Regions from separate parts of the Rhizobium sp. 05N430 genome, predicted to be linked through region 2. Evidence: riboswitches for the same ligand, from Rfam matches in the RefSeq annotation. Region 2 holds a riboswitch; each other region holds the start of a gene.
The links. Region 2 has a riboswitch for cobalamin ahead of bluB (5,6-dimethylbenzimidazole synthase). Riboswitches for the same ligand answer to the same signal wherever they lie in the genome.
Positions count from the first base shown of each region.

Region 1: another riboswitch for cobalamin. It lies ahead of nrdH (glutaredoxin-like protein NrdH); the one in region 2 lies ahead of bluB (5,6-dimethylbenzimidazole synthase).
Region 3: another riboswitch for cobalamin. It lies ahead of AC1DJO_RS21895 (ABC transporter substrate-binding protein); the one in region 2 lies ahead of bluB (5,6-dimethylbenzimidazole synthase).
Region 4: another riboswitch for cobalamin. It lies ahead of cobU (bifunctional adenosylcobinamide kinase/adenosylcobinamide-phosphate guanylyltransferase); the one in region 2 lies ahead of bluB (5,6-dimethylbenzimidazole synthase).

Region 1 covers NZ_JBFTMO010000002.1:361,760-365,024, forward strand. The annotation lists gene metE (5-methyltetrahydropteroyltriglutamate--homocysteine S-methyltransferase) at 1-588, shown strand, start outside; cobalamin riboswitch at 739-962, shown strand; gene nrdH (glutaredoxin-like protein NrdH) at 1,215-1,436, shown strand; gene nrdI (class Ib ribonucleoside-diphosphate reductase assembly flavoprotein NrdI) at 1,449-1,859, shown strand; gene nrdE (class 1b ribonucleoside-diphosphate reductase subunit alpha) at 1,829-3,265, shown strand, end outside.
Region 2 covers NZ_JBFTMO010000001.1:595,870-599,134, forward strand. The annotation lists gene AC1DJO_RS02930 (NAD+ synthase) at 1-21, shown strand, start outside; gene AC1DJO_RS02935 (NYN domain-containing protein) at 106-813, shown strand; gene AC1DJO_RS02940 (TolB family protein) at 846-1,676, shown strand; cobalamin riboswitch at 1,694-1,875, shown strand; gene bluB (5,6-dimethylbenzimidazole synthase) at 1,919-2,602, shown strand; gene AC1DJO_RS02950 (DUF2865 domain-containing protein) at 2,599-3,265, opposite strand, start outside.
Region 3 covers NZ_JBFTMO010000012.1:57,115-60,379, reverse strand. The annotation lists gene AC1DJO_RS21900 (FecCD family ABC transporter permease) at 1-223, opposite strand, end outside; gene AC1DJO_RS21895 (ABC transporter substrate-binding protein) at 220-1,236, opposite strand; cobalamin riboswitch at 1,402-1,657, opposite strand; gene AC1DJO_RS21890 (GntR family transcriptional regulator) at 1,818-2,504, shown strand; gene AC1DJO_RS21885 (GntR family transcriptional regulator) at 2,544-3,218, shown strand; gene AC1DJO_RS21880 (bifunctional sugar phosphate isomerase/epimerase/4-hydroxyphenylpyruvate dioxygenase family protein) at 3,228-3,265, opposite strand, start outside.
Region 4 covers NZ_JBFTMO010000001.1:459,187-462,451, reverse strand. The annotation lists gene cobN (cobaltochelatase subunit CobN) at 1-493, opposite strand, end outside; gene cobW (cobalamin biosynthesis protein CobW) at 497-1,543, opposite strand; gene cobU (bifunctional adenosylcobinamide kinase/adenosylcobinamide-phosphate guanylyltransferase) at 1,549-2,061, opposite strand; cobalamin riboswitch at 2,344-2,734, opposite strand; gene AC1DJO_RS02295 (chloride channel protein) at 2,957-3,265, shown strand, end outside.

The DNA.
Region 1 (3,265 bases), on a different contig from region 2:
CGCGACGATATCGCCCGAAGCGAATCATGCCGGCAGATCGCGCTGGCGATTCGCGACGAGGTCGGTGATCTCGAAAAGGCGGGTGCCAGGATGATCCAGATCGACGAGGCAGCACTTCGGGAAGGCTTGCCGCTGCGGCGCTCGCAGTGGAAGACCTATCTCGACTGGGCCGTCGAAAGCTTCCGCCTGTGCTCGACCGGTGTCGGCAACGCGACACAGATCCACACGCATATGTGCTATTCGGAGTTTAACGACATCATCGATGCGATCGCCGCCATGGATGCGGACGTGATCTCGATCGAGACATCGCGTTCGAAGATGGAGCTGCTGGAGGCATTCCGCAGCTTCGACTATCCGAACGAGATCGGCCCGGGTGTCTACGACATCCACTCGCCGCGCGTTCCCGATATTGCCGATATGACCGGTCTGCTTCTTTTGGCGCGCGAGCGGCTTGGCGATTCGCAGCTCTGGATCAATCCGGATTGCGGCTTGAAGACCCGCAAATGGGAGGAAGTGAAGCCGGCGCTAGTCAATATGGTGGCGGCGGCGCGGTCTTTGCGCGAACGCGTTGCCACGGCAACGGCCTGATCGTCATCGTATTCGAGGAGCCGGCTTTTGCCGGCTTCTCTTTTCCACAGCCAATCCGCATTAATCTTCCGTTATCCACATCACATTCATTTTTTCGGCTTGCGGCACCCGAAACATGAACCATCCATTGACGTACAAATAGACTCGCGTACTATATCTAGTGTTCGAGGTTCCCTCGATTCGCAAGAATCGCGGGCTAAGACGGGAATTCGGTGAGATCTGCCGCAAGGTGGAGCAATGCCGGAGCTGCCCCCGCAACTGTAAGCGGCGAGCATCTGTCCCATTTCGGGTCACTGGGTCATGAAGACCTGGGAAGACCGGGATGAATGTGATGATCCGCAAGCCAGGAGACCTGCCTTGAGCGAAAACGTCCACGGGCGGGGTGTCCGGCTGGCGAGCGATGAGATGTGGGCATGATGCCGCTCTTCGCTTCCTCCGGTGTGTCCCGCATGAGCCACTTCGGGGTGAAGTCTTATGTCTTTGAGTTTCAGATCATACCGGCGCGAATGACGGGCTGCTGACGCCCGGCAACCGGCAACGGCTGTCTTCCTTTTCGATCTTCCCAAGCGCGGACATCGGCGGATGTCCGAACGATATCCCATGCCTTCTAGTCACGAGGTTTTCCCATGAGCATCACCGTCTACAGCAAGCCCGCCTGCGTTCAATGCACCGCAACCACCCGCGCGCTCGATCGCCAGGGCATCGACTACACGATCATCGACGTTTCCACCGATAGCGCCGCTTATGATCTGGTGCAGGGTCTCGGCTACCGCCAGGTTCCCGTCGTCATCGCCGGCGAGCAGCATTGGGCTGGCTTCCGCCCCGACATGATCAGCGCGCTCGCCTGAGCGGCGGCTGCGATGGGCGAGATCGTCTATTTTTCCAGCCGGTCGGAAAACACCCATCGCTTCGTCGAAAAGCTTGGCCTTCCCGCCCGGCGCATCCCCATCACTGGCGCGACGCTCGAAGCTGTCTCGCCCTACGTGTTGATCCTCCCGACTTATAGCGGCGAGGGCGGCAAGGGAGCCGTGCCCAAGCAGGTGATCCGTTTCCTGAACGATGCGGCAAACCGTTCGAACCTCCGCGGCGTGATTGCCGCGGGCAACAGCAACTTCGGCGAGACCTTCGGGCTCGCCGGCGACATCATCGCGAAGAAATGCCAGGTGCCGTACCTCTACAGGTTCGAACTCTTGGGTACGGCTGATGATGTTGCCAACGTCAAACACGGATTGGAACGATTTTGGACACGGCAGTTCTCGAGCGCCCTGTAAAGGCGCAGGCCGCGGAAACAGGGCTGGATTACCACGCGCTGAACGCGATGCTGAACCTCTATGACGAGGACGGCAAGATCCAGCTGGACAAGGACCGGCAGGCGGCGAAGCAGTATTTCCTGCAGCACGTCAACCAGAACACCGTGTTCTTCCATAATCTCCGGGAGAAGCTCGATTACCTCGTGACTGAGGGCTATTACGAGCAGGAGGTGCTGGATCAGTATTCGTTCAATTTCGTGCGCGATCTCTTCGATCACGCCTATGACAAGAAATTCCGGTTCCCGACCTTCCTCGGCGCCTTCAAATACTACACCAGCTACACGCTGAAGACCTTTGACGGAAAGCGCTATCTGGAGCGCTACGAAGACCGCATCTGCATGGTGGCACTTGCCTTGGCGCAGGGCAACGAGGCCTTAGCGCGCGACATGGTCGATGAGATCATCTCCGGCCGCTTCCAGCCGGCGACGCCGACCCTCCTCAATGCCGGCAAGAAGCAGCGCGGCGAGCTGGTCTCCTGCTTCCTGATGCGCGTTGAAGACAATATGGAATCGATCGGCCGCTCGATCAATTCGGCGCTGCAGTTGTCAAAGCGGGGCGGTGGCGTGGCACTGTCGCTGACCAACATTCGCGAAATGGGCGCGCCGATCAAGCATATCGAGAACCAGTCGTCGGGCATCATCCCGGTGATGAAGCTGCTCGAGGATGCCTTCTCCTATGCCAACCAGCTCGGCGCGCGCCAGGGGGCCGGTGCCGTCTATCTCAACGCTCACCACCCCGACATCATGCGCTTCCTCGATACCAAACGCGAAAATGCCGATGAGAAGATCCGCATCAAGACGCTGTCGCTGGGTGTCGTCATTCCTGACATCACCTTCGAGCTCGCCAAGAACAACGAGGACATGTACCTGTTCTCGCCCTATGACGTGGAACGCGTCTACGGCGTGCCGTTCACCGAGATCTCGGTGACCGAAAAATACCGCGAGATGGTGGCCGACAGCCGCATCAAGAAGAAGAAGATCAAGGCCCGCGATTTCTTCCAGATCGTCGCCGAGATCCAGTTCGAAAGCGGCTATCCCTACATCATGTTCGAGGACACGGTGAATAAGGCGAACCCGATCGCCGGACGCATCACCATGAGCAATCTGTGCTCCGAGATCCTGCAGGTCAGCGAAGCCAGCGAGTATAACGACGACCTGTCCTACAAGGTGATGGGCAAGGACATTTCCTGCAATCTCGGCTCGCTGAATATCGCTGCCGCCATGGACTCATCCGATTTCGGCAAAACGATCGAAACATCGATCCGGGCGCTGACGGCAGTTTCCGACATGAGCCACATCTCTTCGGTCCCTTCGATCGAGAAGGGCAACGACGAGAGCCACGCGATCGGCCTCGGTCAGATGAACCTG
Region 2 (3,265 bases):
CGTTTTAGGGATCGTGGTTAGCGATCGTTAACCCGATCAACCGAAAGCTGCTGACGGCAGTCTCTTCTCGCGTTTCTATGCTTTGGAAACGCGGGAGGTTTGAGCATGCGGGAAACCAAAGTCGCCGTCTTCATCGATACGGAAAACCTGCCGGCGCGCTGTGCGGGAGAGATCATCAGCATCGCCGGCGGATACGGACGCCTTATCGAGCGCCGGGCTTACGGCGACTTCACGAAAGAGGCGGCGCAGCCGTGGATCGCGGAGGCCGGACGTCAGGCACTCAGCCTGCAGACGGCTGTCAGCTCCCATTCCGGCAAGAACGGCGCGGATATCCTGCTTGCCATCGATGCAATGGAATATCTGGCCGGTTCGGCGATCGATCTTTTCTGTATCGCCAGCAGCGACCGCGATGTCGGCCATCTGGCGATGCGTATCCGCATGCGCGGCAAGCAGGCGATCGGACTGGGCGCGCCCAACGCATCGGCGCTGTTGCGGCAGTCCTTCGATGATTTCTTCGAGCTGAATGTTGGTGAGGCGAATTCCACCTTTGCGCTGCCGAAGGTGATTGCGCTGCAGCCCTCTCCAAATATCCGGCCCTATATCACCCAGGCGCTGCAGGCGGCCAAGCTGCAGGGCGAAGGCTGGCTCGATATCGCTGAACTCGGGACGCTCTTGCGGCAGGTCTATCCGGAGTTCAAGGCGCAGCATTTCGGCGCTCCGAACCTCAGCTCGCTTTTGAAGCGATGCGCCTTTATCGAAACGCAGATGCATGGCACAAACCGCATGCAAATCAGAATGAAGCGGAACGGCTAAGCGCCGGGCCGCAGCAAATGCGGGAGGCATGCATGCGCAGTTCGGTCGAGATCTACAATATCCGCACGGCCAAGAGCCGGGTCGTGTTCCAGACGGAGCAGCTGATCGAGGCGCCGAATTTCTCGCCCGATGGCCGCTACCTGCTGCTGAACGGTGATGGCCTTCTCTATCGCTTGTCACCGGACGGTGAGGGCGGTTTGCAGCAGGTCGATACCGGCTTTGCCACGGCCTGCAACAACGATCACGGCATTTCGCCCGATGGCCGCCGCTATGTGATTTCCGACAAGACCGAGCACGGCAAATCCTGCATCTATACGCTGCCGTCGGAAGGCGGCGCGCCAAAGCAGATCACGGAAAACCTGCCGTCCTACTGGCATGGCTGGTCGCCTGACGGAAAGGAACTCGCCTATTGCGGCATTCGCGGCGATCTCTTCGATATCTACACGATTTCTGTCGATGGCGGCGCGGAGCGGCGGCTGACGCAGGGCGAGGGGCGCAATGACGGGCCGGATTATTCCTTTGACGGGCAGTGGATCTATTTCAATTCCAGCCGTACCGGGCTGATGCAGATTTGGCGCATTCATCCCGATGGGACCGGTTTGGAGCAGGTCACGCATGACAATTACGGCAACTGGTTTGCCCATCCGGCGCCTACCAACGACAAGGTGCTGCTGCTTTCCTACGACCCTGACGTCTTCGATCATCCGCGCGACCTGCATGTGCGCCTGCGGTTGATGGATATGGACGGCGGCAATCTGACGACGCTCTTCGAGCTGTTCGGCGGGCAGGGCACGATCAATGTTTCCTGCTGGTCACCAGAAGGTGACGAGTTTGCCTATGTCCGGTATTTCCCGTCTACTTGAAGCGTCTCTGAAAAGCGGGCAAGAGGCTTTGGTCAGGTGCCCGCTTGTCGCGGGAGAATCGGGAATCCGGTGCAAGCCCGGAACGTGCCCAACGCTGTAAGGCCGACGCCTGCCGCATCATGCCACTGGTTGACACCGGGAAGGCTGCGGCGGGCGGATGACGCCAAGTCAGAAGACCGGCCTGGCATCATAGACTGATCCCGCGCGGACGGCGGGGCGGTTGCGTTGTTGGGGATTTGACGATGCGGCCCATGAACAAGGATGCGCTTGAAGGCGCGTCCGCCTTTTCCGCTGACGAGCGCGACGCCGTCTACCGGGCGATCATGACCAGGCGCGATGTGCGCGACCAGTTTCTGCCGGATCCTGTGCCATCCGATGTGCTGGTGCGGCTACTCGAAGCTGCGCACCACGCGCCTTCGGTTGGCTTCATGCAGCCCTGGAATTTTATCGTTGTCGAAGATGCGGGTGTGCGGCAGCGCGTCTGGAACGCCTTCGATCGCGCGAACCGCGAGGCGGCTGGGATGTTCGATGGCGAGCGGCAGGCGACATACCGCTCGCTGAAGCTGGAGGGCATCCTCAAGGCGCCGCTCGGCATCTGCATCACTTGCGATCCGTCGCGCAGCGGTGACGTCGTGCTGGGGCGCACACATAACCCGCGTATGGATAGCTATTCAACCGTCTGTGCAGTGCAGAACCTCTGGCTCGCAGCACGGGCTGAAGGCATTGGCGTTGGTTGGGTCAGCATTTTCCATGAGAGCGAACTCAAGGAAATTCTCGGCGTGCCCGCGCATATCGAGATCGTCGCCTGGCTCTGCGTTGGCTATGTCGATGCGCTCTATAGCGAGCCCGAGCTGGCCGTCAAAGGCTGGCGGCAGCGGCTGCCGCTCGACGAGCTGATCTTCCGCGATGGCTGGGGCCGCCGCTAATTCCGCTGTTGCTGCTGCGGCTGCGGGCCCGATGTCGCCGGGTTCTTTAGGTCGATACTGCCCTGGTCGCCGGCGAGAAATTGCGGGCCGATCTGGCGTACCTTGCTGTTGCCGGGGTCATAGGGACGGTCGGGTATCTGTGCCTGCGGCGCAGCCGGTGTGGGGGCTGCAGTTGCCGGCGGCTTGGTGGTGATCGTCGTGATCGAGCCTTTCTGCGGCGGCGCGCTGACCGTCTGGTTCTTGCGCATCTGCTCGTAATAGGCGGTCAGATTGCAGGTGCAGGAGGATTTCTCGCCGGGCGCTCGGTTCTTGTAGGCGAAGGCGTTTGGCATAGCGCTGTAGCGGGCGCCAGTCGCGGCCGAGATCATGTTGGCCGCGTCGGTGTTGGAGACGTCCTGATAGAACAGCTCCGTCTCGATGCCGGGGCACATTTTCGAGCAGGTCGAGGCGTCGCGGCTGAAATCGATCGAGGTCGCATTGGTGCTGATCGGGAAGAAGCCGCCGTCGCAGATGCGCACGCACATGGTGCTGACATGCGACATCATCTCGCCGCGGGGCACGCCATATTGGGTGTTGCCTTCCTCGCCGTTGCCGAGCGGAATGAAGGTATCGCCGCGCATCGCCTGTTCTTCGGTACTTGGCGCTGGGACATCGGCGCGCTCG
Region 3 (3,265 bases), on a different contig from region 2:
GGCTGAGCCGGTAGTCCCAGATGACGCCTTCGTGGATGCGGCTGAGTTCGAACGCCGTTCCAAACAGCCGGTTCGAAACCGCCTTGGCGGTTGTCGCAACTGGGATCGCAATCTCGCCGATCGAGACGGCAAGGCTGATCATGACGCCAAGGAGGAGAACGGCGGCGGCGGTGAGCGCAACGAGCGCCCACCACCGGCGTTGCCAGGAAGCGGCAACTTTCACTGCGTAAGGCCGAAGGTCTTGATGCCGTTTGCCAGCGTTTCGATGCCGTCGATCGTGCGGATCGTCGGGTTCATCGACTGGGCGTCCATCATCACGAAATGCTTGTTCTTGACGGCCTCGAGTTCCTTGGTAACCGGATCACTCTCCAGGAAATCGATCTTTACCTTCGGATCATCGGCGGCATAGCGGCGGCGGTCCATGGTCGCGAGGACGATGACGGCAGGATTTGCCTGGGCAATCGTTTCCCAGCCGACCAACGGCCATTCCTCTTCGGTCGTGACGACATTCTTCGCGCCGACCGTCTTGAGAATATAGGCCGGAGCGCTGTTCTTGCCGGCGATGAAGGCGTCGCCCTTGACCTCTTTGCTGGAGAACCAGAAGACAACGGGCAGGTTCTTGCCCGAGGCACCCGAGATCGAGGCAACGGCTGCAGCCTCACGCTTCTTCAGATCGGCGATCAGGGCATCGCCGCGATCCTTGACGTCGAAAATTTCGGAGAGCTCCGCGATCTCCTGATAGATCAGGTCCATCGTGAACAGCTCCTTGCGAACGCCATCACCGCCATCGGCATTGATCTTGGCGACGCAGTCGGCAGGCGCGATGTAGGTATTGATGCCGAGATCGGCGAATTGCTCGCGCTTGCCGACAGAGCCTTGCGCACCGACATGCCATTCGAATTCGGCGGCGACCAGATCGGGTTCCTGACCGACGACGGCCTCGAAGCTTGGATCGTTGTCGGCGAGCCTTTTGATCTTGCTATTTGCATCGGCATATTGCGGCAGGACCGGCCCGACCCAGACGGCGGTACCGGCGACCTTGCCGGCAAGACCAAGCGAGAACAGGACTTCGGTCATCCCCTGGCCGATCGAGACGATCTTCTCAGGCGCCTTCTTGAACGTGACCTGCTGCCCGCAGTTGTTGAGGGTCAGAGGATACTGCGTGGCGGCAAGGCTTGTACCGGCGAAGCCGGTCAGGCCGAGGGCAAATGTGAGCGTGGCGATAATCTGGCGCATGGGACCTCGATTTAGGAGAAGCGGGCAGCACGACGCCGCGGAACACGGCGTGACTGCTCACGCAGCGCGGACGCGGAAAGCCCAATCGAGGCGGATGGAGGCCATGTATCGGCGAAGGGTCAGGTCAAACATGTCTGTTCCTTTCCAGGCATCCCCGCCCGGCTGATTGGATCGTGTTTGACGGCAGGTCTCCTGGCTCGCGAATATTCGCCTCTCATCTGCCTTCCCGCGATAACATCGCAGTGGCATGGCCTTGCGGCCCAAGGGAGACATCCAGCAGGCTGGTCTCCCGTGATGATCGGCAATCCGCTTACAGTTGCGGGGGCAGCCACGGTCTTGGTCCCTTTTGGGTCGTCCGCACCGTGTTCCCTATTAATCCCGTCGGAGACTTCCTCCGGGAACCGTCGGATGCAGTTACGACGCTAATATCCCGGCCGTCAAGACGCGCAGCGCGCCACCCTGGTTCGGCAATCAGGGTTCAGTACCCGCAGAACGGCCGCCAATCGCGTTTTCGCTTGTTGAATACGGCATACTTATTCCGTTATATATGAAGAAAATGGGAATATCAGAGGTAATGGCCGTTGAACGAAATCTCAAACGAGACCGTCGCAGAGAGCGGCTATCGGCAAATAAGGGCGGATATCATTTTCGGGCGGCTTTCTCCGGGGCAGAAGCTCAAGCTTGAAAATCTGAGAATCGCCTACCAAACCAGCGTCAGCACACTGAGAGAGATTCTCAACCGCCTGACATCGGAAGGCCTCGTCGTTGCCGAGGGGCAGCGCGGCTTCGAAGTCGCGCGTGTTTCGGTCGCCGACCTGAGAGAGACCGCAGCGCTGCGTCTGCTTCTCGAGGAGCACGCGCTGGAGCAGGCCTTCGAACAGGGCGATGTCGAATGGGAAGCGCGGCTGGTCTCGGCCCATTACAAGCTGGCGCGCATGGAAGAGGTGATGGCCTCGGGCGATACCAGTAGGGCGGAAGACTGGAAGCGCTACGACTGGGAGTTTCACCAGGCTCTGATCTCGGCCTGCGGATCGCGCCTGCTGATGGAAACACATTCGGCGGTGTTCGACAAATATCTGCGATATCAGATGGTGGCATTGTCCTATCGCGGCGGCGTTGCGGAAGAAGAGCACAAGCAACTGCTGGAGGCCGCTCTTCAGCGCGACATCACGACGGCGAAGAGAATATTGCAGCGGCATATTCAGCAGGGCGTCGAGCATGCGCTGAGCAAGGGTTCACTGGCGACCATTCGCCTATCGGCAGGATAATGTATTCCACGCACGATGGTGCGGGACGTAGAGGAATCAATGCTCAAAGTGACCGGTGAACATTCCGAGACTGTCAGCGACGTCGTCTCCCGGCAAATTCGTCAGGATATCATCTCCGGGACATTGGCGCCGGGTGCGAAGATCAAGCTGGAGCAGGCCAAGGAGCACTATTCGATCAGTGTGTCGTCGCTGCGCGAGATCCTGAGCCGCCTGACCACCGAAAACCTGGTGCTCGCCGAAGGCCAGCGCGGCTTCGAAGTCAGCCCCGCTTCGCTCAAGGAGTTGGAGGAACTCGCCGATCTTCGCACTGTGCTGGAGACCCATGCCATCGGCCTGTCATTTGCCGCGGGGAATCTCGAATGGGAAGGGCGCATCGTCGCCGCGCACCACAAGCTTGCGGCCGCCGAAAAGAGGCTGCTTGCCGGCGACGCCTCGCGCACGATCGACTGGGTCCGCTACGATTGGGAGTTTCATCAGGCGATCGTCTCCGCCTGTAATTCGGCGACGCTGATGGAGACGCTGTCCTCCGTCTTCGACCGTTTCCTGCGCTATCATATGCTGGCTCAGAGTTTTCGCGGCAAAGCGGTTGTCGACGATCACAGGCTCCTCTTCGAACTCGCGCTGAAGCGGGACGTCGAGGGCGCCCGCGCCGTTATCCGCCGCCACATATTGAGCGGCGTTGAACATGTGGTGAAAAGCGGCCGCATCGCCTAGCGATGGCAGTCAGAAGGCGTCCTTCGGGATGCCGTCCGGCCGCATCT
Region 4 (3,265 bases), 140 kb from region 2:
CACCACCCGACAGCATCGCCGCCGCATAATCCAGCAGCCACCGCGAATTCGCGTCACCGCCCTCGATCAGATAAGCCCACAGCGCATTGAGATCATCGAGCGCCACATTGGAAAACGGCGTCAGCCCCGCATCCGGCTTGGAATCCCCGGGCAGAACGGCAATTCGCGCGCCATACCGTGCCGCACAGGCATGCAGAGCCTCCAGCGCATAGTGAAAATAGCTGGCGCCGCCGAGCGCGCGGACAATGATAAGTTTCGCATGCCGCGCCGTCCGCTCGACATAGGCATCGACGGACATCGGATGCTTGAGGCTCATCAGGCTGGCAAGCCTGAGCGTCAGCGGCGAACCGCCGCCCTGTCCGTGGGCGGCGGCGATGGCCACAAGCTCCGTATCCGCCGCAGACAGGAACAGGATATTGCCAGGCGACTGGCCAAGATCGATGGCCTCGTCACCGTCGCTGATCGTTCCTTTCTGGGCGAGAAGCAGATGCATGGATCAGACGAGCGCCTCGATGGCCTTGCGCACGGCCGCCTCGTCCATGTCATGCAGACCGATGACGACGAGACGCGTGCCGCGCGTTTCGCCGGTAGCCCAGGCGCGGTCGAAATACTGGTCGATACGGCTGCCGACAGCCTGGATCTGCAGGCGCATCGGCTTGCCCGCGACATCGGCAAAGCCCTTGAGGCGCAAAACGTCATGCTCGGCAATCACGCCCTTCAGCTTCTCGATGAAACCGGCCGTATCGGCAATCGCACCAAGCTCGACGATGAAGCTGTCGAACTCGTCGTGGTCATGCGGCGTGCCGTCCTCATGCTCGAGCTCGTGATGGGACTTGCGATTGGCGATATCTTCCTCGGTGCCGACGCCGAGGCCGAGCAAGACGCTGGCCGGAACGTCGCCGTTCTTCGCCTCGATCAGCGCAGGCTTCCGCGAAATGCGCGACGCCACTTCGTCACGGACGCGAATAATGCCTGCGGCATCCAGCAGGTCCGTCTTGTTGAGCACAATCAGATCGGCGCAGGTCAGCTGATCCTCGAACAGCTCCTCGATCGGACTCTCGTGGTCGAGCGACTCGTCTTCGGCGCGGCGCGCATCGACGGCATCGTGGTCGTCGGCGAACCGTCCGGCGGCAACGGCAGCGCTGTCGACGACGGTGATGACGCCATCGACGGTCACTTCGCTGCGGATATCGGGCCAGTTGAAGGCGGCGACCAGCGGCTGCGGCAGCGCAAGACCCGAGGTCTCGATGACGATATGATCGGGGCGCTGCTCGCGCTCGAGCAGCTTGGTCATCGTAGGAATGAAATCGTCGGCAACGGTGCAGCAGATGCAGCCGTTCGTCAGTTCGATGATGTCGTCCTCGGTGCAGTTCTCGGCGCCGCAGCCCTTCAGCACGTCTCCATCGACGCCGAGATCGCCGAATTCGTTGATGATCAGCGCGATCTTCTTGCCGCCGGTGTTGGAAAGCAGGTTGCGGATCATCGTCGTCTTGCCGGCACCGAGAAAGCCGGTGATCACGGTTGCGGGGATCTTCTGGTTCATAAACTTCAACCCTTCATTTTCAGCGGCAGCCCTGCCGCGATAAAATACACGTCCGCGGCAGAGGCCGCGATCATCTGGTGCAGCCGCCCGGCATGATCACGGAAATCCCGCGCCATCCGGTTCTCGGGCACGATCCCGAGGCCGACTTCATTGGAAACAAGCACAAGCCGCGCCCTGGCCTTCGGCAGCCAGGCAGCAAGGGCAGCAGATTCCGCCGCCATGTCCCGCTCGCCCATCATCAGATTGGTGACCCAGAGCGTCAGGCAATCGACAAGGATCGCCCGCCCTTCGCCGTCGGCGGCCGACAGGCACTCGACAAGCTGCAGCGGCTCCTCATGCGTCGTCCAGGATGGCCCGCGATCGTTCCTGTGGGCGGCAATCCGCGCCCGCATCTCGTCATCCCAGGCACGCCCAGTGGCGATATAGTGGCGCTCGAGGCCGCTATCGGCGATCAGCTGCTCTGCGAAACGGGATTTTCCCGAACGGGCGCCGCCGAGCACGAAGGTGGTGCTGCTCATGTGAGGATGGCTCCGGCATCAGCGTATTGGCGTCCGCCACACCCACGTCCCTCATTCCTGCGCCTGCCACAGGAATCCAGCCACGGCGCGTCGGCGCCGTGAATGAATCGCAACTGCAGGAAAACGAGTCTCCTGTGCCCAAGGACTTGGGCACGCTGGATTCCTGTGACAAGCACAGGAATGAGGGAAATCCTCAGGGCCGCACGTAACGGCATGCAAATTCGTGTTTCAGCCATGACAACCTCCGTGCTGGCAGCGGACAAGATTGCCCTTGGGTGGGCTCTTCGCCCGGCACGGTTGGCAGGTCTCCTGGCTCGCGGTTTGAGGCCTCGACAGGGATGGCGCAAGGCCATCCCTGATCGTGCCAGCGGATCTTCCTCGCCTTCCCGGCTGCATTCTCGTGAAAAGGCGGACGATTCGTAGAAATGGAGGCGTCCAGCCCCTGCTGATCACGATGCATTCCAGTGGCTTTTCCGGTGTCCTTGAGCCACAGCCCTGCCGCGGAATGCAGCGATCAGCCAGTGGTGCCGGTGCACCGGATGGAAGACCCTGACCGCTCTACAGTCGCGGGGTCGGCTGTGATGAAGACGCCCGGTTTGGGTCCGCCCCGTCACATTCCCTTTTCATCCAGGGCGGCAATCACCGCTCCGGAACCATCCGTTATTGATTTCATCGTTAGGCGCGCGGCAGCGCGAAGTCAATCGAGCCTGGCATGATGGAAAATGCCCCGTATTAACACGACTGAGTCTACCAAACAGATAGTCTATTAAATTCATTGACTTACGACGCGATTTCACTTGCCGTCGCCTCGCTTTTGCTGCAATTGCTCGCGAAATCATGCGGCGCACAACGCGCGCTTCCTTGATCCTGCTCCCCGTCGCCTAGTTCTGTCATCATGCTCACGAAAACCGATATCGGCCGCCTGACGCGGCGCCATCTCAAATTCGATTTGGCGCGGCTGCGCGCGCTGGCGCGCCAGAACGAAATGGGCATGGTTTTCGCCGGTGGCGCGGTCGGCGTCATCTCTGGCTGCGCGGTCACCGGCATGAGCCTGATCTCCCGCGAGATGCACAGCCTCATCTTCGGCATCAGCGATGTCGATCGTCTCAGCTCCTCCGATATCAGCAACAAGCTGCTGCTGCTTTTGGCACCGGTCTGCGGCGGCATGCTTCTCGGCCTGCTGCTCTTCATCCTCAGCAGGACG